2 regions of the Micromonospora sp. WMMC250 genome follow, and region 1 is predicted to be linked to the other one. Evidence: predicted binding sites of a transcription regulator. Region 1 holds the regulator's gene; the other holds the start of a gene.
What was found. The regulator HspR, encoded in region 1, represses chaperone genes until heat shock. The targets are predictions, from matches to a motif close to TTGAGTNNNNNNNACTCAA.
Positions count from the first base shown of each region.

Region 2: a site for HspR is predicted at 4,716-4,734, ahead of lon (endopeptidase La). Genes of this name have one in related genera too.

Region 1 covers NZ_JAPZBJ010000002.1:4,860,494-4,872,081, reverse strand. The annotation lists gene dnaK (molecular chaperone DnaK) at 1-1,714, shown strand, start outside; gene grpE (nucleotide exchange factor GrpE) at 1,763-2,521, shown strand; gene dnaJ (molecular chaperone DnaJ) at 2,607-3,788, shown strand; gene O3438_RS21895 (heat shock protein transcriptional repressor HspR) at 3,819-4,259, shown strand; gene O3438_RS21890 (hypothetical protein) at 4,397-4,579, shown strand; gene O3438_RS21885 (hypothetical protein) at 4,691-5,122, opposite strand; gene O3438_RS21880 (GNAT family N-acetyltransferase) at 5,388-5,759, shown strand; gene O3438_RS21875 (cation:proton antiporter) at 5,769-6,974, opposite strand; gene O3438_RS21870 (cation:proton antiporter regulatory subunit) at 6,980-7,480, opposite strand; gene O3438_RS21865 (epoxide hydrolase family protein) at 7,644-8,780, opposite strand; gene O3438_RS21860 (TetR/AcrR family transcriptional regulator) at 8,866-9,510, shown strand; gene clpB (ATP-dependent chaperone ClpB) at 9,597-11,588, shown strand, end outside.
Region 2 covers NZ_JAPZBJ010000002.1:1,404,346-1,415,933, forward strand. The annotation lists gene O3438_RS06040 (DEAD/DEAH box helicase) at 43-1,776, shown strand; gene O3438_RS06045 (DoxX family protein) at 1,825-2,229, opposite strand; gene lon (endopeptidase La) at 2,362-4,692, opposite strand; gene O3438_RS06055 (manganese catalase family protein) at 4,833-5,702, opposite strand; gene O3438_RS06060 (sensor histidine kinase) at 5,785-6,504, opposite strand; gene O3438_RS06065 (response regulator) at 6,588-7,211, shown strand; gene O3438_RS06070 (histone-like nucleoid-structuring protein Lsr2) at 7,357-7,704, shown strand; gene O3438_RS06075 (hypothetical protein) at 7,839-9,131, opposite strand; gene O3438_RS06080 (DUF2726 domain-containing protein) at 9,428-10,309, opposite strand; gene O3438_RS06085 (Asp23/Gls24 family envelope stress response protein) at 10,735-11,588, shown strand, end outside.

The DNA.
Region 1 (11,588 bases):
GGTCGCCAAGCGTCAGGCAGTGACCAACCCGGACCGGACGATCCGGTCGGTCAAGCGCGAGGTCGGCACGAACTGGTCCGTCGACATCGACGGCAAGAAGTACACCCCGCAGGAGATCTCGGCCCGGACCCTGATGAAGCTCAAGCGGGACGCCGAGGCGTACCTGGGTGAGCAGATCACCGACGCGGTGATCACCGTTCCGGCCTACTTCAACGACAGCCAGCGGCAGGCCACCAAGGAGGCCGGTGAGATCGCCGGCTTCAACGTCCTGCGGATCGTCAACGAGCCGACCGCCGCCGCCCTGGCGTACGGGCTGGACAAGGGCTCCAAGGAGCAGACCGTCCTGGTCTTCGACCTCGGTGGCGGCACCTTCGACGTGTCGCTGCTGGAGCTGGCCGAGGGCGTCGTCGAGGTCAAGTCGACGAGCGGTGACAACCAGCTCGGTGGCGACGACTGGGACCAGCGGATCATCGATCACCTGGTCAAGACGTTCCGTGGTGAGCACGGCATCGACCTGTCCCAGGACAAGATGGCCCTCCAGCGGCTCCGCGAGGCGGCCGAGAAGGCCAAGATCGAGCTGTCCGCCGCCACCACCACCAACATCAACCTGCCGTACATCACCGCCGGCGCGGCCGGCCCGCTGCACCTCGACGTGACACTGAGCCGCGCCGAGTTCCAGCGGATGACGCAGGACCTGCTGGACCGTTGCAAGGGCCCGTTCGAGCAGGCCGTCAAGGACGCCGGGATCAAGATCTCCGACGTCGAGCACGTCATCCTGGTCGGCGGTTCGACCCGGATGCCCGCCGTGACCGACCTGGTCAAGCAGCTCACCGGCCGCGACCCCAACAAGGGCGTCAACCCGGACGAGGTCGTCGCCGTCGGCGCCGCCCTCCAGGCCGGTGTGCTCAAGGGTGAGGTCAAGGACGTCCTGCTGCTCGACGTGACCCCGCTGAGCTTGGGCATCGAGACCAAGGGCGGCATCTTCACCAAGCTGATCGAGCGCAACACCACCATCCCGACCAAGCGTTCCGAGGTCTTCACCACGGCCGACGACAACCAGCCGTCGGTGCTGATCCAGGTCTTCCAGGGTGAGCGGGAGATCGCCGCGTACAACAAGAAGCTCGGCACCTTCGAGCTGACCGGCCTCCCGCCGGCGCCGCGCGGCGTGCCGCAGATCGAGGTCGCCTTCGACATCGACGCCAACGGCATCGTCAACGTGCACGCCAAGGACCTGGGCACCGGCAAGGAACAGAAGATGACGATCACCGGCGGCTCCTCGCTGCCGAAGGACGACATCGAGCGGATGCGCCGGGACGCCGAGGAGCACGCGGAGGAGGACAAGCGCCGCCGCGACGACGCCGAGACCCGCAACGTGGCCGAGGCACTCCAGTGGCAGACCGAGAAGTTCCTCGCGGAGAGCGGCGACAAGCTGCCCACCGAGAACCGGGAGCAGCTCAACGAGGCGCTCGGCGAGCTCCGGGGCGCCCTCGGCGGTCAGGACATTGAGAAGATCAAGTCCGCGCACGAGAAGCTGGCGCAGGTCTCCCAGCAGGCCGGCTCGCTGCTCTACTCGCAGCAGGCCGAGCAGGGTCAGCAGCCGGGCGGCGAGCCCGGCCCGGGTGCCACCGGTGCGGCCGGCGCGACCGGCGCGCAGGCCGGCGGCGCCGACGACGTGGTCGACGCGGAGATCGTGGACGAGGACGGCAAGAAGTGACCGTCGGCCTCCGACACGTTTCCACCGCGAAGGGGATGAGGTAGCCGCATGACGCAGAAGCCACGAGCCGCCGACCCGGACGACACCGGGTCGACGCCGGGTGGCTCCGCGACCACGGAGCCGACCACCGGCGACGGGGAGGGGGTCGTCATCCGCAACAACCGCAAGCTCATCGACACCTCGGAGCCCGAGGGCACCGCGGCCGACGCGGAGACCGGCGTGCCGGCCGAGGGCCTCGTCGAGGACGCCGAGGTCGTGGTCGACGAGATCGAGGTCGAGGTCAACTCCACCGACGGGCCGGAGCCGTCCGGTCCGGCGGTGGTGGACGCCCCGGCGCAGCCCGTTGACGGCGGCGGCCCGGGCACCTCGCTCGGTGCCGAACTGGAGGCGCTCCGGGCCGACCTGGACGAGCGCACCAGGGACCTTCAGCGGGTGTCGGCGGAGTACGCCAACTACCGCAAGCGGGTCGACCGGGACCGCAGCCTGGTGCAGGAGCAGGCGACGGGTTCGGTGTTGGCGGCGCTGTTGCCGATCCTCGACGACCTGGACCGCGCTCGGGAACACGGCGACCTGGTCGGGCCGTTCGGCACGGTGGCGGAACAGCTCACCACCGCGCTGGGCAAGTTCGGCCTGAACGCCTTCGGCGAGCAGGGCGACCCGTTCGATCCGACCCGGCACGAGGCGGTCGCGCACCAGACCTCGGCCGACGTCAGCGAGCCGACCTGCGTGCAGGTCATGCGGCGCGGCTATCAGCTCGGTGAGCGGCTGCTGCGCCCCGCGCTGGTCGCGGTCGCGGATCCGGAATAGTGCGAGACAGTGACCGGGCCGTCCCGCCCACCACCCAACGGTGGGCGGGACGGCCGGGCCACGAGGGTCGAGAGGAGGTGGACCGGTGAGTTCCAAGGACTGGATCGAGAAGGACTTCTACGCCGTGCTCGGCGTGGACAAGGCCGCCTCCGCCGATGACATCAAGAAGGCGTACCGCAAGCTGGCCCGCGAGTCGCACCCGGACCACAACCCGGGCGACGCCAAGGCCGAGGAGCGGTTCAAGGCCGCGTCCGAGGCGTACAACGTGTTGTCCGACACGGGTCGCCGACGTGAGTACGACGAGATGCGCTCGCTGTTCGGCTCGGGTGCCTTCCGGCGGAATGCCCGGGGCGGGGGCCAGCCGGGCGGCATGCCGTTCGACGTCTCCGACATGTTCGGCGGTGCCGGCGGCGGCGACCGCCGGTTCGGCGGCGCCGGCTTCCAGGACCTGTTCAGCTCGATCTTCAGCGGTGGCCAGGCCGGTGGTCAGGCGGCACCCCGCGGTCCGGCCCGTGGCCGGGACGTGGAGACCGAGGTGGCGCTCGACTTCGGTGACGCGGTGCGCGGGGTGACGCTTCCCCTGACACTGCGCGCGCCGGGGGTCTGCGACACCTGCCACGGCAACGGGGCGAAGCCGGGCACCCAGCCGCGTACCTGCCCGGTCTGTCACGGCGCCGGGGTCACCACCCGGGACCAGGGGGCGTTCAGCTTCTCCGAGCCGTGCCGCAACTGTCAGGGCGTCGGCACTGTCGTCGAGGAGAAGTGCCCGGAGTGCCACGGCACCGGGGGCGTCACCAAGACCCGCACCATGAATGTGCGGTTCCCGGCCGGGGTGGCCGACGGTCAGCGCATCCGGTTGGCCGGGCGCGGTGAGCCGGGCGAGCGCGGTGGCCCGGCCGGCGATCTCTTCGTGCACGTCAAGGTTCGACCGGACGAGCTGTTCGGGCGTACCGGCGACGACCTGACGTTGTCCGTGCCGGTCACCTTCGCGGAGGCCGTGCTCGGCACGGACCTGCGGGTGCCGACGCTCGACGGCGCGGTGACCCTGCGGGTTCCGCCGGGTACGCCGAGCGGGCGCGTTTTGCGGGCCCGCGGCAAGGGTGTGGTTCGTCGCGACGGCCAGGCCGGTGATCTGCTGGTCACGTTGGACGTGGTCGTTCCGGCCCGGTTGTCGGACGAGGCGCGCGCCGCACTGGAGGCGTTCGCCGAGCAGAGCCCGCCGGCGGCCCGGGAACATCTCGACGCTCGGGTGCGTCGGGTCAGTTAGTGCGTTGGAATGGACGCGGAGGTGAGCGGGATGTCGGGCGAGTTCCTCGGTTCGGGTGACCCTGCCTACGAGGCCAAGGTGCTGATGATCTCGGTTGCGGCTCGCATGGCGGGGATGCACCCGCAGACCCTGCGCCAGTACGACCGACTCGGGCTGGTGCAGCCGGGCCGGGCCGCTGGCGGGGGCCGCCGGTACAGCGTCCGTGACGTGGTGCTGTTGCGCGAGGTGCAGCGACTCAGCCAGGACGACGGGATCAACCTGGCCGGTGTGAAGCGCATCATCGGGCTGGAGCGACTGCTGGAGCAGGCTCAGCAGCGGGTGGCTCGGCTGGAGGCGGAGCTCGACGCCGCGTACCGCCGGATTGCCGAACTGGAGTCGCTGGCCCGCTTCCCCGGCAGCGACCTGGTGCCGACCAACCGCACCTCCACGGCGCTGGTGGTGTGGCGGCCTCGCCGCACGCCCGGTCGCTGACCCGCCGCTCACCCGGATCTGCCTCCTCGGCCCGGGCCGTACCGGATTTCCCGGCGCGGCCCGGGCCGCTTCGGCTAACCTGTCGATACGGGTCCAATCGGATTAATCCGGACCTACCGGCATGGCGAGGGGGAGCGATGGCGGAGCCGGCGAAGAACGTGGCCCAGCAGACGGAAGACCGGTTGGAAGACCTGGCCGAGACCGTCCGCGAGAAGTTCGACAGGGTGACCAAGGGGACCTACCGGGACCGGGTCGTCGGCGGCAGGTTCGCCGAACCGGGCGACCGGGGTCGACCTGAGAAGGAACAGAAGCAGGACTGAACGGCAACCGACGTACGGGCCGGGACCCACGGGGGGTCCCGGCCCGTTCACGTGAATGAGTGCTCGACAGTGGCGCAGACACCACCATCGCCGCTGACGACCAGCCGAGCCTCAGCCGAGGCGGCGGTTCTCGCGGACCAGGCCGCCTTCGCACCAGTCGCGATAGACGAAGAGGTCCGGCCGGGCCAACAGCACGCGGCCGTTGTGCGCCCAGACCTTCATCAGTTCGTCGCCGTCCCGCTCGGCCTGTTCCACGAGTTTGCGGAAGCGGCGCTTGGGGTGGGCGCGGAAGTTCGTCCGGATGCCGTCGGCCGCGTAGATGTAGAGACAGTGCAACGCGAAACGGCGGGCCGGACAGGTCGGATCCATGGCTAACTCGAAGAGCGTCAGGACCAATCGGTCACCGGAGACCAGTAGGTCCCAGTCGGGTGGCATCGAGGCCAACGGCACCGAATCGGGCTTGTACGCCCAAGCTCGCAACTCCGCCGGGCTCGGATCGACGGGGTTCGCGAAGCCGTGGAACGTCGACTCCTGCACGCTCACCGGCCAACCTTCCGCTCTGGCCCGCGGGTGGCAACGCTGCCTGCGGAACCTGGCTGCTGGGGCGAAACGGTAACCCGCCGCCGGGTGCTGCGGTAGTCCCCGTGGGGAGCAATTCCGCAACCGTTGGCATGGGCGGGTCCCCCGCATCGACAGAGCGGTCGATGATGCTCCTATGGCAATCCACGTTCGACAGTTCCGGCGAGGCGCCGAGGCTCAGTTCGTCACGGGGCTGGAATGGCTTTTCGCCCCTCCCGGTGGCCGTCCCGTGGATTGGGACAACGACCGCGCCGTCGAGCGGACCGCGCAATTGCTCGACCACGAAGGCGTCGCTCTCTTCGGGGCGCGATCGGACGAGGACCAGTTGGTCGGAGTGGTCAGCGTCTACGTGGACATCCTGTCGGTGCGCTTCGGCCGTCGGGCTTCGATCGAGGATCTCGCCGTACACCCCGACTGGCGGTCCCGGGGTGTCGGCGCGAACCTCCTGGCCGCCGCCAGGACGTGGGCCCACGAACAGGGCGCCGACTACGTCTTCCTGGAGTCCGGTCTGGCCCGGACCGAGGCGCACCGCTTCTACCTTCGCGAGGGTGCGACCCACGCAGCCGCGGCGTTCCGGTGGACCGGAAGGCCCACCCGTTGACGCTCGCGGTCAGTCGCGGATCGGTACCGGCACCTGTCGTTGGGCCGCCGCCCGGTTACGCAGCCACCGCTTGAACCACGGGAAGTCCGGCAGCCGGGCCAGGATCGGCCCGGTCACCACCGTGATCAGGACGTACGTCGCGGCCAACGCCGCCAACCGCGGCTCGACGCTCCCGGCGGCCACCGCGAGACCGGCGATGACGATCGAGAACTCACCTCGGGGTACGAGTGCCAGACCGGTCCGCCATCGACCGGGTTCGGCGATGCCGACCCGACGGGCCGCGAGGTAGCCGGTGAGCGTCTTCGTCCCCATGGTGACGATGGCCAGCGCGAGTGCCGGCAGCAGCACCGGCGGGATGTCCTGCGGGTCGGTGGTCAGGCCGAAGAAGACGAAGAACACGGCGGCGAACAGGTCCCGCAATGGGGAGAGCAGCTCGGTGGCGTGGTGCGCCACCGGGCCGGAGAGCGCGATGCCGACGAGGAACGCGCCGACCGCCGCCGACACCTGGAGCGACGCGGCGATGCCCGCGATCAGCAACGTCAGACCGAGTACGCCGAGCAGCAGCGCCTCCGGGTCCTTGGCCGACAGGGCGGACGAGATCAGGTGGCCGTACCGGATGGCGACCACCAGCACGATCAGCACAGTGCCCACCGCGACGGTGAGCGCGATCCCGCCGCCGAGCAGGCCCGTGCCGGCCAGTACGGCGGTGACGAGCGGCAGGTAGAGGGCCATCGCCAGGTCCTCGATGACGAGCACCGAGAGGATCACCGGGGTCTCCCGGTTACCGAGTCGTCCCAGGTCGGCGAGGACCTTGGCGATCACTCCCGACGAGGAGACCCAGGTGATGCCGCCGAGCACCAGGGCGGCGACCCAGTCCCAGCCGAGCAGCAGGGCGAACCCCGCTCCGGGCAGCGCGTTGAGGACACCGTCGATCAGCCCTGCCGGTGCCGCCGAGCGGAGGTTGCCGACCAGTTCGTTGGCCGAGTATTCCAGGCCGAGCATCACCAGCAGCAGGATGACGCCGATCTCGGCGCCTACCGCGAAGAACTCCTCGCTGGCGGCGAGCGGCAGTAGCCCGCCGTGCCCGAACGCCAGCCCGGCGAGCAGGTAGAGGGGAATGGGCGAGAGGCCGAAGCGGCGGCTCAGCCGGCCGAGGAGGCCAAGCAACAACAGCAGCGCACCGACTTCGATGAGCAGCGTGGTGAAATCGTGCATCCGCCTCAGCCGTCCGGGTCACTGTCGGCGAGGATGGCGGACACGCCGTCGAGACCCCGTCGGGTCCCGACGACGACCACCACGTCGCCGGCTGCGAAGCGGAAGGTGGGGAGTGGCGAGACGATCACTTCGCCTTCGCGCAGGACCGCCACGATGGAGGCGCTGGTGCGGGTACGCGCCTTGGTGTCGGCAAGCTGGCGGTTGACGTACCGCGAACCGGCCGGGATGGCGATCTGCTCGGTGAGCAGCCCGGCCGCCTGCTCGCGGAGGCCGGAGAGCTGGCCGAGCATCAGCGACGCGCCGAGGATGTCGGCCAGAGCCTCGGCCTCGTCGTCGGTCAGCGGAATGTCCGCCTGGCAGGAGTCAGGGTCGTCGGGATCGTAGAGGACCAGATCACGGCGGCCATTGCGGTGGGAGACGACGCCCAGGCGGCGTCCGGACTCCGTCACCAGATCGTGGCGTACCCCGATCCCGGGTAAGGCGGTCTGCTCGACACGTACTCGCACCCGCCAAGGCTACCGCTTGGTGAACAAAGCGCAGATCTTGGAGTGACGGTGCTCAACCTGTCCCGGTCTTGCGTGATCGACTCGACGTCGGCGAAGTCGGGGTGTCCCAGCGTCGGGAGACCGCAACATCGGCGACGTCGAGTCGATCGAGCGCTCGCGTCGGTCAGGTGAGGCTGGCGAAGAACTCGCGGATGTCGGCTACCAGGACGTCGGTGGCCTGGTGGGCGGCGTAGTGGCCACCGACGTCGCCGCGACCGTCGACGTCGCTCTCGTACGCCGTCCACCGGACGATGTTCGCGTGGTCCCGGTCGGCGAAGCGGCGGATGGACTGGAAGTCGCCGGGGAACATGGCCACCGCGGTCGGGGCGGTGGTCGGTTCGGTCGGCTGCTGGTCGGCGTGGGCGTCCTCCCAGTAGAACCGGATCGACGACGCGGCCGTGCCGGTGAACCAGTAGGCGGCCACGTTGGCCAGGACGAAGTCGGCGTCCAGGCTCTCGTCGAAGAGTTGGGCGTTCCAGGCGAGCAGCCCGACCGGCGAGTCCGCCAGGCCGAACGCGAGGGTCTGCGGCTGCTGGCTGTGCACCTGGTTGAAGGAGAACTTGTTCTCGTAGAACCACTGGAGGTGCCCGAGCGCCGCCTGGTCCGCCTCGGTCAGCCCGGCGAACTCGGCCGGGTCGCCGGAGGGGAACGCGAAGAGTTGGGTGACGTGGACGCCGAGGACGTGCTCCCGGTCGATCCGGCCCAGCTTCGGAGCGATCATCGAGCCGGCGTCGTTGCCGACCGCGCCGTAGCTGTCGTACCCCAGTCGGTTCATCAGCTCGGCCCAGGCGCGGGCGGTGCGGTCGTGGTTCCACCCGGCGCTGCGGGTCGGGCCGGAGAAGCCGAAGCCGGGCAGCGACGGGATGACCAGGTGGAAGGCCGGAGAGCTCGGGTCGGTGGGCTCGGTGAGCGGCGTGATCACGTCGAGGTACTCCAGCACCGAGCCGGGCCAGCCGTGGGTGAGCACCAGCGCGGTGGCGTCCGGCCGGGACGACCGGACGTGCAGGAAGTGGATCTGCTCGCCGTCGATCTCGGTGACGAACTGCGGGTGGGCGTTCAGGCGGGCCTCGACCGCACGCCAGTCGAAGCCGTTGCGCCACCGCTCGGCGAGGGTGCGGACGCGGTCGGTGCTCATTCCGTAGGTGTCGCCGGCTCCGGGCAGGTCGGCGGGCCAGATCGTGCGGTCCAGACGGGCGGCCAGGTCGTCGAGTGCGGTCTGCGGGATCTCGACGCGGAACGGGCGGATCGCGGTGCCGGTCATCTCGGAACTCCTTCGGAACGGAATGTTTCGTTCTGCAATCACAGTAGCAGACCGGAACGATCCGTTCCACTGATAGTCTGAGGCCATGCCGACATCACCCGAGAAGACGCTGGGCGGCCGCCGCGCCCAGGCCGCCCGCAACGACGAGGTCATCCTCGAAGCCGCCCGCGCGGTCTTCCTGGACGACCCGAAGGCGCCGATCGCTGCCGTCGCCGAACGCGCGGGGGTCGGCATCAGCGCCCTCTATCGGAGGTACGCGAGCAAGGAGGACCTGCTGCGGCGGCTCTGTCACGACGGGTTGTGCCGGTACATCGCCGAGGCCGAGACGGCTCTCGCCGAGCCGGACGACTGGACGGCGTTCAGCACCTTCCTGGCCGGCGTGGTCGATGCCGACGTGCACTCGCTCACCGTCCACCTGGCCGGCACCTTCACGCCCACCGAGGAGATGGGGCGGGACGCGATGCGCGCCGGCGAGTTGGCCGCCGCCCTGTTCGAGCGGGCCCGCGCCAGTGGTCGGCTGCGCCCGGACGTCGTCGTACAGGACCTGGGTCTGCTGTTGGAGGCGTGCGCCGCGGTGCGCGTACCCGATTCGAAGCGGACCGCTGAGCTGCGCCGCCGGCAACTCGCGGTGCTGGTGGCGGGCTTGTCGGCTGCGCCGACCACGGACCCGTTGCCTGGTCCGGCGCCCGCCGCGGGCGAGTTCGACTGGCGGTGGCGTCGTCGGGAGTGACGGGCGTCACAGCGCTAAGGTTGAGCGGAATACGCTCAACTCTGGTTGTGTCCAACCCAATGGACATCGCCGATCCGGGGGAGCCCATGAACACCGAAAAACTCACCACCAAGAGCCGCGAGACCATCACGGGTGCCGTCGCGCTGGCCAATCAGCGTGGCCACGCCACCGTGGAGCCCTGGCACCTGCTGCTGTCGCTCCTGGACACCGACGGGTCGACCGCCACCGGCCTGCTGCGCGCCGTCGGGGCCGACCCGACCGAGCTGCGCCGGGCCGCCCAGCGCGCTGTCGATGCTCTCCCGGCAGCCCGGGGCTCGAGCATCGCCGAGCCGACACTGGCCCGGGAGTTCGTCAACGCCATCGGTGCCGGCGAGCAGATCGCCCGCCCGTTGGGCGACGAGTACACGTCCACCGAGCACCTGCTCGCCGGTCTGGCCCGGGTGGGCGGCGCGGTGTCCGGCGCGCTGAAGACGGCCGGCGCCACCGAGGAGGCCCTGGTCGCGGCCTTCCCGACCGTCCGGGGTGGCGACCGCCGGGTCACCACCGCCGACCCGGAGCAGACCTATCAGGCCCTGACGAAGTACGGCGTCGACCTCACCGCCAGCGCCCGGGACGGCAAGATCGACCCGGTCATCGGCCGGGACTCCGAGATCCGCCGTGTCATCCAGGTGCTCTCCCGGCGTACCAAGAACAACCCGGTGCTGATCGGTGAGCCCGGCGTGGGCAAGACCGCGATCGTCGAGGGCCTGGCCCAGCGGATCGTCACCGGTGACGTGCCCGAGTCCCTGCGCGACAAGAAGTTGATCTCGCTGGACCTCGGCGCGATGGTCGCCGGAGCGCAGTACCGGGGCCAGTTCGAGGAGCGGCTGAAGTCTGTCCTGGAGGAGATCAAGAACTCCAACGGGCAGGTCATCACCTTCCTCGACGAGCTGCACACCGTCGTCGGCGCCGGCAAGGGCGAAGGCTCGATGGACGCCGGCAACATGCTCAAGCCGATGCTGGCCCGTGGCGAGCTGCGGATGGTCGGTGCCACCACGCTCGACGAGTACCGCGAGCACATCGAGAAGGACCCGGCTCTGGAGCGCCGATTCCAGCCGGTGCTCGTCGGCGAGCCGACGATCGAGGACACCATCGGCATCCTGCGCGGGCTCAAGGAGCGCTACGAGGTGCACCACGGCGTACGGATCACCGACGCCGCGCTGGTCGCCGCCGCCACGCTCTCCGATCGGTACATCACCGACCGGTTCCTGCCGGACAAGGCGATCGACCTGGTCGACGAGTCCGCGTCCCGGCTCCGGATGGAGATCGACTCCCGGCCGGTCGAGGTGGACGAGATCGAGCGCGCGGTCCGCCGGTTGGAGATCGAGGAGATGGCACTGGCCAAGGAGCCGGACGCCGCCTCCGCCGAGCGGCTGGACCGGCTGCGTAAGGAACTGGCCGACAAGCGCGAACAGCTCACCGTGCTCTCCGAGCGGTGGCAGACCGAGAAGAGCCACATCACCAAGCTCTCCACCGCCAAGGAGGAGTTGGAGCGGCTCGGTGGCGAGGCCGAGCGGGCCGAGCGCGACGGCGAGCTGGAACGCGCCGCCGAGTTGCGCTACGGCCGGATCCCCGCGCTGAAGGTCGAGCTGACCCAGGCCGAGGAGGAGCTGGCCCAGCTCCAGGCCGACGGCGCGATGCTCAAGGAGGAGGTCGGCGCGGACGACATCGCCGCGGTCGTCGCCTCCTGGACCGGCATCCCCGCCGGTCGCCTCCTCGAAGGCGAGACGGCCAAGCTGCTCCGGATGGAGGAGTCGCTGGGCGGCCGGGTGGTCGGCCAGGCCGAGGCGGTGGGCGCGGTCTCCGACGCGGTACGCCGTGCCCGTGCCGGCATCGCCGACCCGGATCGCCCGACCGGCAGCTTCCTCTTCCTCGGCCCCACCGGCGTCGGCAAGACGGAGCTGGCCAAGGCCCTGGCCGAGTTCCTCTTCGACGACGAGCGGGCGATGGTCCGCATCGACATGAGCGAGTACGGCGAGAAGCATTCCGTCGCCCGTCTGGTGGGTGCCCCGCCCGGCTACGTCGGCTACGACGAAGGT
Region 2 (11,588 bases), 3.5 Mb from region 1:
GTCGGCGCAGCGGCCCGGACGGCGTGATGAAAGGCTTGGCACATGAGTTCCGCACCTGCACAGCACGACGCACCGTCCGACGCCACCCCCGCCGGCACCGACGAGGTGAACGCCTTCACCGAGCTCGGGCTGCGCGCCGAACTGCTGGGCGCGCTGTCCGCCCTCGGCTACGAGGAGCCCACACCCATCCAGCGGGAGGCGATCCCACCGCTGCTGGAGGGTCGGGACCTGCTGGGTCAGGCGGCCACCGGCACCGGCAAGACGGCGGCGTTCGCGCTCCCCCTGCTGAACCTCATGACGGCCCACCGTCGTGGCGGTGACCCGGTGGCGCTGGTGTTGGTGCCGACGCGTGAGCTGGCGGTGCAGGTCTCCGAGGCGTTCCACCGCTACGGCAAGGACCTGGGCGCCCGGGTGCTGCCGATCTACGGTGGGCAGCCGATCGGACGGCAGCTGCGGGCACTCGACAGCGGTGTGGACGTGGTGGTGGCCACCCCGGGCCGCGCCCTCGACCACATCGCCCGGGGCACCCTGCGCCTCGGTGGGTTGAGCACGGTGGTGCTCGACGAGGCCGACGAGATGCTCGACATGGGCTTCGCCGAGGACATCGAGGCGATCCTGGAACACGCTCCGGCGCAGCGGCAGACGGTTCTCTTCTCCGCCACCATGCCGTCGCGTATCGACGGGATGGCCCGGCAGCACCTCAGCGATCCGGTCCGGATCGAGATCGGTCGGGAGCAGCCGGTCGCGGGTGAGGCGCCCCGGGTCCGGCAGAGCGCGTACATCGTCACCCGGGCGCACAAGCCGGCCGCACTGGGTCGGGTGCTGGACGTCGAGTCGCCCACCGCCGCGATCGTGTTCTGCCGCAGCCGGGAGGAGGTCGACCGGCTGACCGAGACGATGAACGGCCGGGGTTACCGCTCCGAGGCGTTGCACGGTGGCATGAGCCAGGAGCAGCGCGACCGGGTCATGGGCCGGCTGCGGGCGGGCACCGCGGACCTGCTGGTGGCCACCGACGTGGCGGCCCGCGGGCTGGACGTCGAGCAGCTCACCCACGTGGTCAACTACGACGTGCCGTCCGCCCCGGAGTCGTACGTGCACCGGATCGGCCGGGTGGGCCGGGCCGGCCGCGAGGGTGTGGCGATCACCCTCGCCGAGCCGCGCGAACACCGGATGCTCAAGACCATCGAGCGGGTGACCGGCCAGCGGATCACCATCGACAAGATCCCCACGGTGGCGGACATGCGGACCCGCCGGTTGGAGCTGACCCAGGCGGCGCTGCGGGAGAGCCTGCTGGAGGACGACCTCGACCCGTACCGGGTGATCGTGGAGACGCTCACCGACGAGTTCGACCTGATGGAGGTCGCCCTCGCCGCCGTGAAGCTGGCCCACGAGGTGACGTCGCCGGGCTCCGACGACGAGGAGGAGATCCCGCAGGTTCCGGTGCGCGGTCCCCGCGAGGGTCGACCGGAGTCCGGCGGTCGGGGTGGCGACCGGCGGGGCGGGGGTCGTCCACGGTCCGGCGGCGGCAACACCGTCCAGGTCTTCGTCGGCCTGGGCCGGCGCGCGGGCGTGCGCCCCCAGGATCTGGTCGGCGCGATCACCGGCGAGACCGGGATCCGCGGCCGGGACATCGGCTCGATCGAGATTGCCGACCGGTTCTCCCTGGTGGAGGTGCCGCAGGGGGTGGCCGACGAGGTGATCTCCGGGCTGCGGCAGAGCACGATCAAGGGCCGCAAGGCGACAGTGCGTCGCGACCGCGGGGGCGACGAGCGCTGAGCACGACGCCGGCGACCGCCGGGGTACGACGGTCGCCGGCGCCGGGGATCAGAACGAGTACGGCCCGAACCGGCCCCACGCCACCAGCGCGGCGAGCACCAGCAGCACCAGGCACGTCACCGTGCCCTGGATCTCCAGCTTGCGTCGCTCTGGCACGGTCTCCGTCCGCACGCCGTGCAGGTGCACCACGATGCCGCCGATCATGATGATGACCAACCCGAGCGCGGCCAGCGGGGTGAGCACCGTGGCGATGCCGGTGAGGGCGGGCAGTACGAGCCCGGCGGCGGCCAACAGTTCGAGGGCGCCGATCACCTTGACCTGGATCGGCGTGGCCGCCCGGGTCCAGCCCATCGTCTCGTGCAGCTTCTCCTTGGGCTGGGTCAGCTTGGCCACGCCGACGCCGCCGAAGATGGCGGCGAGCAGGATCTGGATGATCCACAGCACCAGGTTCACGGGTTCCTCCGGGGGTAGCGCCGTACGGCGGAGAGGTGTTGGGAAGCGTCACGCGCGACAGTAGCGCTCGATGGTCGAACATCGATGACCCCCGCCGTCACGGGGACGGCGGGGGTCATCGCGGTCGGAGGGTCAGGAGACGAAGAGCGCCGGTCCGTCCAGGGCCGGCACGTCGGCCGGGGTCAGTGCCAGGGCGAGCACGTCGGCCACGTCGGCCAGGGTGTGCACGGTCAGCGCCTCACGCACCTCGGCCGGCAGGTCGTCCAGGTCGGGCTCGTTGCGCGCCGGGATGATCACCTCGGTGAGGCCGGCCCGGTGCGCGGCGAGCAGCTTCTGCTTCACCCCGCCGATCGGCAGCACCCGACCGGACAGCGTCACCTCGCCGGTCATCCCGAACTCGGGACGGACCGGGCGGCCGGTGACCAGCGACGCCAGGGCCGTGACCATGGTGATGCCGGCGCTCGGGCCGTCCTTGGGAACCGCGCCCGCCGGGAAGTGGACGTGGATCCGCCGCCCGGCCAGGGCGTTCGGGTCGATGCCGAACCGTCGCCCGTTGGAGCGCAGGTACGACAGGGCGATGTGCGCCGACTCCTTCATCACGTCGCCGAGCTGGCCGGTCAGGGTCAGCCCCGGCTCGCCCTCCATGCTGGTCGCCTCGATGAAGAGCACGTCCCCGCCGGCGCCGGTGACGGCGAGGCCGGTCGCCACGCCGGGCACCGCCGTGCGCTCGGCCGACTCCGGGGTGAACTTCGGCCGCCCCAGGTAGCCGGTGAGGCTGTCGGTGTCGACGCGTACCGGCGACGGGTCGGTCGCCAACGTCACCGCCACCTTGCGCAGGATCTTCGCGAGGCCCCGTTCGAGCTGCCGGACGCCGGCCTCCCGGGTGTACTCCCCGGCGATCAGCGCGAGCGCCTCGTCGGCGATCTCCACCTCGTCGGCGGTCAACCCGGCCCGCTCCCGCTGCCGGGGCAGCAGGTGGTCCCGGGCGATGGCGACCTTCTCGTCCTCGGTGTAACCGTCCAGCATGACCAGTTCCATCCGGTCCAGCAGCGGGCCGGGGATGGACTCCACCACGTTCGCGGTGGCCAGGAAGAGCACGTCGGACAGGTCGAGGTCGACCTCCAGGTAGTGGTCCCGGAAGGTGTGGTTCTGCGCCGGGTCGAGCACCTCCAGCAGGGCGGCCGCGGGGTCGCCGGCGTAGCCGGCGGCCAGTTTGTCCACCTCGTCGAGGAGCACGACCGGGTTCATCGAGCCGGCCTCGCGCAGCGCGCGGACGATCCGGCCGGGCAGCGCGCCCACGTAGGTGCGCCGGTGACCGCGGATCTCCGCCTCGTCGCGGACACCGCCGAGGGACACCCGGACGAAGTTGCGGCCGAGCGCCCGCGCCACGGATTCGCCGAGGCTGGTCTTGCCGACTCCGGGAGGGCCGGCGAGGGCGAGCACCGCGCCGGAGCCGCGTCCGCCGACCACGCCGAGGTTGCGCTCGGCACGCCGGTTGCGCACGGCCAGGTACTCCAGGATGCGGTCCTTCACGTCGGCCAGGCCGGCGTGGTCGGCGTCGAGCACCGCCCGGGCCGCGGCCAGGTCGGTGTTGTCCTGGGTACGCGTACCCCACGGCATTTCGAGCACGGTGTCCAGCCAGGTGCGGATCCACCCCGCCTCCGGGGAGGCGTCGCTGGCCCGCTCCAGCTTGCCGACCTCGCGCATGGCCGCCTCGCGGACCTTCTCCGGCAGCTCGGCGGACTCCACCCGGGACCGGTAGTCGGCCGAACCGTCCGGCTCGTCCTCGCCCAGCTCCTTGCGGATCGCGGCGAGCTGCTGACGCAGCAGGAACTCGCGCTGCGACTTCTCCAGCCCCTCGCGGACGTCACTGTTGATCTGCTCGGTGACCTCCTGCTCGGCCAGGTAGTCCTTCACCCAGCCGACCAGCAGCTCCAGTCGGGAGGTGACGTCCGGCGCGGCGAGCAGCTCGGTCTTCTGCTCCAGGGTCAGCCAGGGCGCGTAACCGGCCGAGTCGGCCAACTCGGAGAGGTCGGTCATCCGCTCCACCGCGTCGATGACCTGCCAGGCGCCCCGCTGTTGCAGGACCGAGGTCACCAGGGCGCGGTACTCGCGGGCGAGTTCGCGGGCCTTGCCGGCGTAGGCGGGTTCGTCGAGTTCGGACGCCTCGACCCAGAGCGCCGCGCCGGGGCCGGGGACGCCGGAGCCGATCCGGGCCCGGGACAGGCCGCGGATGACGGCGGCGGGCTCACCCTCGGGCAGCCGGCCGACCTTCTCGATGGTGGCGATCACGCCGACCGGGCCGTACTCGCCGTCGATCCGGGGCACGGCGAGCAGCTTGCGGTCGCCGGTCGCGCGGGCGGCGTCGATGGCGGCCTGGGTGGACGGGTCGAGGGTCACCGGGATGACCATCCCGGGCAGCAGCACGGCGTCGGTCAGTGGAAGTACCGGAAGAGTTGCCATGGAACACCTGCCATCACGTTGACTTGAGCGTGTCTGGCTCAAGTAACAAAGCGTTCCCCTTGTTCCGGCTTGTGACCCAGGCCACTCCCCTGCCGGCCCGTCGGGTCGCCCGCGGACAACGGGCGACCCGACGGGAGACCTCAGGTGAGCTTGCTCTTGACCGTGTTGGCGATCGAGCCGGCCACCCCAGGGGTGGTGCCGTACAGCCGGGGATCTCCCGGCGGCAGCACCGGCTCCGGGGCGTTCGCACGCGGGTTGTCGTCGTACCGGAACTCGCCCTTGCCGTCCGGCGACGGTCCGGACGTCCAGCGGCTCTGCGCCGCGTCCGTCCCCGAGGAGAACCCGAGGTACGTGTAGCCGTACTCCTCGGTGAGGTCACCGGAGTCCGGGAACGCCTCCGGCACCGGCATGTCCTCCAACCCGTCCTCCTTGAGCTGCTCGATCGCGGCCAGCCACATGTTCTGGTGCATCGTGTCGCGGGCCAGCAGGAAGCGCAGCATCTGCTTGACGCCGGGGTCGTCGGTCATCTGGAACAACCGGGCGACCTGGAGCCGACCCTGCGCCTCGGCGGTCACGTTGAGCTGGAAGTCGGCCAGCAGGTTGCCGCTGGCGGTGACGTACGCGCCGTTCCACGGCACCCCGTTGGAGTCGGCGGGCAACGCTCCGGCACCGGCGTGGATGAAGTGCGCCGGGTTCGAGCCGGCGTAGATCGCCGCCCCACCGGGATCCTCCGCGATGCCCTCCGACAGCGACAGCGGCGCGCTGTCCAACAACCGGGTGATCATCGTGCAGATCATCTCGACGTGGCCCATCTCCTCGGTGCCGACGTCGAGCAGCAGATCCTTGTACTTCCCGGGCAGGCGGCAGTTCCACCCCTGGAAGAGGTACTGGTTGGCGACAGTCATCTCGCCCCACTTGCCGCCCAGCACCTCCTGCAGGCGGCGGGCGAACGCGGCGTCCGGGCCGTCCGGTTTGGCCTCGAACTGCAGGTCCTTGACGTGACTGAACATCTGACCCCCTCGGTACGGAAATCGGCAGTGCAGCCGTTCCCGTACCGGTGACCCGGCCGGGCCAATCCGTGTCCCGGCGGGGTCAGCGCACCGGAAGCAGCACCTCCAGCGCCGCCCCGCGCGGCTGCAACCGATGCGCCCGCAGCGCTCCCCCGTCCACCGCGACGAGCTGCCGGACGATCCACAGCCCCAACCCGGACATCCCGTGCCCGGGCGCGGGGCGGCGCAGCGCGGCGAGCAGCGCGTCGTCGACGCGCCCCTCGTCGGTCACCAGCACGCTCAGGCCGGGGCCGCGCACCGTGGCGTAGAGCCCGACCTGCCCCTGTGACGGCCCGTGCCGCAGCGCGTTCTCCACCAGGTTGACGAGCACCTGCCGGGTCCGTCCCGCCGGCACCGGGCAGGATCCCGCCAACCGGGTGGCGCGCACCCGCCGTCGGCCGACCGGCACCAGCGCGGCGGCCTCGCGCAGAATGCCCGCCAGCGCGACGGTCGGCTCCGGTCGGGGGTTCAGCGCCAGCGCGCCGGTGCCGGCCGTGGCGTCGCGCAGCAGGCTCTGCAGGTGGGCGGCCTGATCGCGGGCGAGCTCGGTGATCGCCCGCCGGTCGGCGCCGCTCAGCTCGCGGTGCTCGTCGGCCAACGCGCGGGTCAGCGAGGTCAGGGTGCTGATCGGCGTACGGAACTCGTGGCACAACACCCGCAACAGCAACTCCGAATCGGCCACCGGTGCGCGCAGGTCACCCGAAGCGGGCTCGATCCGGCGCAACCCTCGCAGCAGGCCCTGCAAACCGTGGCGTGCGCGCATCCACCCGACTCCCCTCGTTCGGTGCGTACCCGCATGATCGGTACCCGCTGGGGAACGGCGCAGACATGCCGGGAGCCTCCACCATGCGAATCGTCGTCGTGGACGATCACCCCCTCTTCGTCCGCGGCCTCGAACTGCTGCTCCCCATCACCACCGACGGCCGGGCCGAGGTGGTCGCCTCCACCGGCGACGCCGCCGCCGCGGCGGCGCTGGTCAGCCGCTGCCAGCCCGACCTGGCCCTGGTCGACCTGCACATGCCGCCGCCGGGCGGCATCCGGGCGGTGGCCGCGATCCGACGGACCACCCCCCGGATACGCGTGGTCGCGATGTCCGGCTCCACCGACCCGGCACCGGCGTTGGAGGCGCTGCGGGCCGGCGCCGAGGGGTTCCTGCCGAAGACCAGTGAACCGGAGGCGCTGCTGCCCCCGTTGCGGGCCGTCCTCGACGGGTGGGCGGTCCTCCCGGGAGCGCTGCTGCACGCGATGCTGCGCCCCACCCACGCGACGCCCGTCGACCTGGACGGCGAGGAACGCCGGCTGCTGCGGGCGATCGCCTCCGGCCGCAACACCGTCGACATCGCCGACGAACTGCATGTCTCGGAGCGGACGGTGAAACGAATGACCGCCGCGTTGCTGCGCAAGTTGCGGGTTTCCAACCGGGCGGAGGCGGCCGCCATCGCCGGTCACACCGGCCTTCTCGGCGAATGAGGCCAGTTCATCCGCCCCGATTCACGGTTTTGCTCGGTAACGGAATCGCGACGCGCCGAATGAATAGGACGCGTATTGTTGCGGATTCCGGGGGTGATAGGTCAGACTTTGGACACATCCCGCCGCACACAGGGAGTAATCGGCAATGGCGAGAAAAGTAATCACGGTCCTGACCGACGACCTCGACGGTGGGAAGGCCGATCGGACGGTCGAGTTCAGTCTCGACGGCGTCGCCTACACGATCGACGTCTCGGACGAGAATGCCGGCGTCCTTCGCAAGGCGCTGGATCCGTACATCAATGCGGGTCGGCGGATCGGGCGCGGCCCGGTCGAGAGCGCGCGCTCGGTCCGGCGTCCGGGGCGACCCGCCGGCGCGGGAATGGATCGGGAGCAGAACCGAGCAATCCGGGAATGGGCCGTCAAGAACGGCTACAAGATTTCCGAACGGGGCCGGATCCCGGTCGAGGTCGTCGAGGCGTACAAGAGCCGCTGACGCGCGAGTCGACGAGGGGGCCCTGCCGTTTCCGGCGGGGCCCCGTCGTTGTGTCCGGGAAACCTCGACGACGCGGCGGCCGGTCACCCGGGGGTTGTCGCCCCCGGGTGACCGGCCGCCGTTGGTACGTCCGGTCAGTTGACGGTGATGCGCACCGAGTCGAATGCCGGCGTCTGGTTGGCCCGCTCCATCATCGGCAGACGGTGCGAGCCGTCACCGGCCCAGACGGAGCACTGCGCGGTGCCCGACTCCGGCAGGCCCGGAATCTGGATGGTCACCTCGTCGGGCTGGGCCCCACCGCGACCGTCCTCGGTCGCGACGAAGAACGCCGGCACCTCCTGCGGCTCCGGCGGGGTGGTCAGGCTGTCCAGCATCCGGCACGCGGTGTGGAAGTGACCCCGGACCAGGCCCTGGGCGTTGAGCAGCGAGCTCTCCACGTAGTAGCCGCCCTGACCGGCCGCCAGGAAGCGGTCGCGGACCAGGTTGCGGGTGCTGACCCGCAGGGTGAAGGCCTGGTTCTGGCCCACCTGCTGGGGGAACTGGGTGATCAGCAGCGACGGGTTGTTCGCGGCGGCGCCGACCTCACCGAACTCGGTGCTCACGCAGCGGTTGCCGTTCTGGAAGCCGTCGTGCGGCTGGAGGCGGCTCTCGTCGCAGTCGTTGGCCAGCACGCCGAGACCGGCGCCGGGGGCGTTGCCGCCACCGTTGTTGCCGCCACCGTTGTTACCGCCACCGTTGTTGCCGCCACCGTTGTTGCCGCCGGTGCTGGTGGTGGGGGTGGGCGTGCTGCCGCTGCCGTTGTTGCCGCCACCGTTGTTGGTCGGCTGCACCGTGCACGGGGCGAGTTCCGCGAGACCCTGCGGCCGGGGGCCGACACGGTCGATGGCGGTCGTGATCCGGTCCAGCACCGCGCGCCGCTTGCCGGCCAGCGGTTGCAGGATCGCGTTGCGGATGAACGCCTCACCCTTGTTGCCCTCGGCGGCGAGACGGCGGTCCGCCTCGGCGATCTGCGCCTGCAACTGGGCGAGGTTGCGGTCCACCTCGGCCCGCGCCCGGTCCGGCACCTGCGGCAGTTTGGCCGTCACGTCCGGGCAGGCGATGGCCGTGCCGGTGCCGACCGTGCCGTCCTTTCCGTCCTCACACTCGGGGACCGACTGCTGCCCGTCACCCCAGTGGTTGCGCACCCACCGACCGTTCTGCCAGGTTCGGCTGGTGGAACCGTCGCCGGTCGGCGCGGTCGCGCCCGGGCTCGGTTCCACGCACTGCCCGGCGGCCGGGCGGGGCTTATTGGTCCGCCGGTCCTGGGCCGACGAAATCTGGGTCACGGCGACGACTCCGCCGAACACCGCGAGCGTGCCGACAACGGCCAACAGACGCTTGCTCCGCGCGTTGCCGGGTGACCGGCGCGCCCGAGTGGACCTGCGCATCGAATTGCTCTCCTTCTCGATCCGGTTGTGGATTCCTGCCCTCGGCGGACCGACGGATGTGAGATGGCACGCCACGGCGGCGAGCACCGTGACCTACCCGGTAATGCGTCGATGGCCGACGATGCCCTTTCCACACCGTCCCCCGGGTCCCGACGACGCGAGTGGGGAGATCCTGTTCATTCGCGCAGGAGTACGGGGCGGCGACCGAGAAGGTTCAACCAGTTCACAGGAAATTGCCGCGACCCGACACGGAGGCGGGGCGGAGCGGTGAATCAGCAGGTGGAACGGGTGCGGCGTCAGTCGGCGCAGAGGTGGTCGAAGGCGAACCCGCCGACCAGTTCGTCGCGGCGTCGACTCAGCGCGACGATCTGCGCGGTCAACTCGGCGCGCGGCACCAGCTTGGCGGCCGCGTCTTCCCGCAGTCGCTCCCCGACGGCGACAGTGGCGAGATCCTCGGCAAGCCGGGCCGGGTCGATCCCGCAGGAGAAGCGGTGTTCGGTCACCGAGACCCGCTCGACGAGGCACGCGTCGGGGCGGACCTGCACCCAACTCCATCCCTGCGCCGGCCCGTCCGCCCAGCGGACGTGCAGTCCCCGCACGATCGGGTCGGCCACCCGCCCGGCCACGTAGGCCTCCACCACCGCCGCGCGGGTCAGCGCACCGAGATCGTTGACCGCTCCGGTACGGCCGTCCGGCAACCGGCCGAGGATGTCCCGGAAACCCGTCGGGACCGGTTCGTCGTCGGAGGTGGCCACCACGGCGCTGCCCGCAGCGTAGGCGCGCGCGTCGATCACGTACTCCACGAGGCGGCGCCCGTGCTCGGCCGCCCGCAACGTCGGAGAACCGATTCGCAGCACGGGCAGGCCGACGGCCTCGCTCACCGCGTCCTTCAGTCGCTCGGCGCGCTGCTCCGCCGAGCCGGCGGCCGCGACCGGGCCGATCTCCACGGCGACAACCGCGCGGCCGGTGTCGGCCGAGCGGACCACGAAGTCGAAGCTGGCGCGGCTGGCCGAACTCCACTGGCTGCCGGTGACACCGGGTGGCCGCCCCTGGACCAGGTCACTGAGCCTGCGGTTCGTCTGGATCCGCTGGCCGGCGCGGCTGAGCGGCGTGTCGCGTCCGCTCTCGGCGGATACCGTCCGCAGCCAGCCGCGGTCGTCGCTGCCGATGCTCGTCATCTGCCTGATCCATCCGCCGGTCGGTCGAGCCGGGCCGAGTCTAGGCGGTCGATCATGGTGTACGCCTCGGCGGCACGCCTGATCCCGTCGGATCGACCACCGGCCGGAGGCACATCCCGAGATGTGTGACTCAGGTCACACCGGAGTGGTGTTCCAGGGACTCCCCGCTGTGTATCCAGCGGAGTCGCCGGTCGCGGACCGGCCGGGAGGTCAGCATGTCGCGACAGCAGCTCGGCACCCGCACGAGTCGGGGCGCTCGCCAGCGCCGGGACGACCCGCGCCGCGCCCGTCGACCGGGACTGTCCGGTGATCCGACGATCCTCCGACGCCCCCGCGCCGTTCGGGCGGGACGTCACCACCGACTGCCACCACGACCCGTGGCCTACGGTCCGTCAGCGCGCACGGCCGGCCCCGCTCCGATCACCGTGAATCCGGGCGCCGGTACCCGCGGCCGGCGTACCGGGCAGCGGAGCACCGCCGAGACGGCGGACGTCGCCCGGATCGCTGTCCACGCGGCCCGTCAGGTGCCCGGCGTCACCGGCGCCCACCCGGCCACCGTCCGGCTGGTCGACACCTGCGTGGGGCTCGACCTGCACCTGGTCACCACGTACGGGTACAGCGTGCCCGCCGTCACCGAGGCGGTCCGGACCGCCGTCGCCGACCGGGTGGCCGCCGGAACCGGCCTCACCGTGGCCGCCGTGACCATCACGGTGGACGACCTGATCGTCCCCGGGGCACACCACGCCGATCCACGACCACCAGCCCGGCGACCCGAGGTCGGCATGCGCGTCGTCAACCGGACCGCCTCGTCGCTGCTGGCCGTCGCACTGCTGGTCGGCGGGGTTCTCCTGGCCGTACAGGCGCTGCTCGTCGCGCTGGGCCGCCCCGCACCACTGCTCGCCCGCACCGGCTGGTACGAGGCGTTGACCAGCACCCGGTGGCACGACCCGGACGTCCGCACCGGCGCCGGCGCGGCCATCCTGTCGGGTCTGGTCATCCTGGTCGCCCAACTGCGCCGCTGGACGCCGTCCCGGCTGCGCGTCGACGAGCGGGACGGCTGGCACCTGCGCAGACGGTGCGTGGAACGCCGGCTGACCGACGCGGCCGGGACCGTGCCCGGTGTTCGCCGGGCACGGGTGCGCGTGCGGCGGCGCGGTGACCAGTGGCGTCCCCGCGTGCACGCCACCGGCGACCCCGCAGCGCACGCGGAGGTCGAGTTCGCCGTGCGCCAGGAGCTGCGGCGGCTCGCCGCGCCCCGCGCCGGCCGGATCGAGATCCG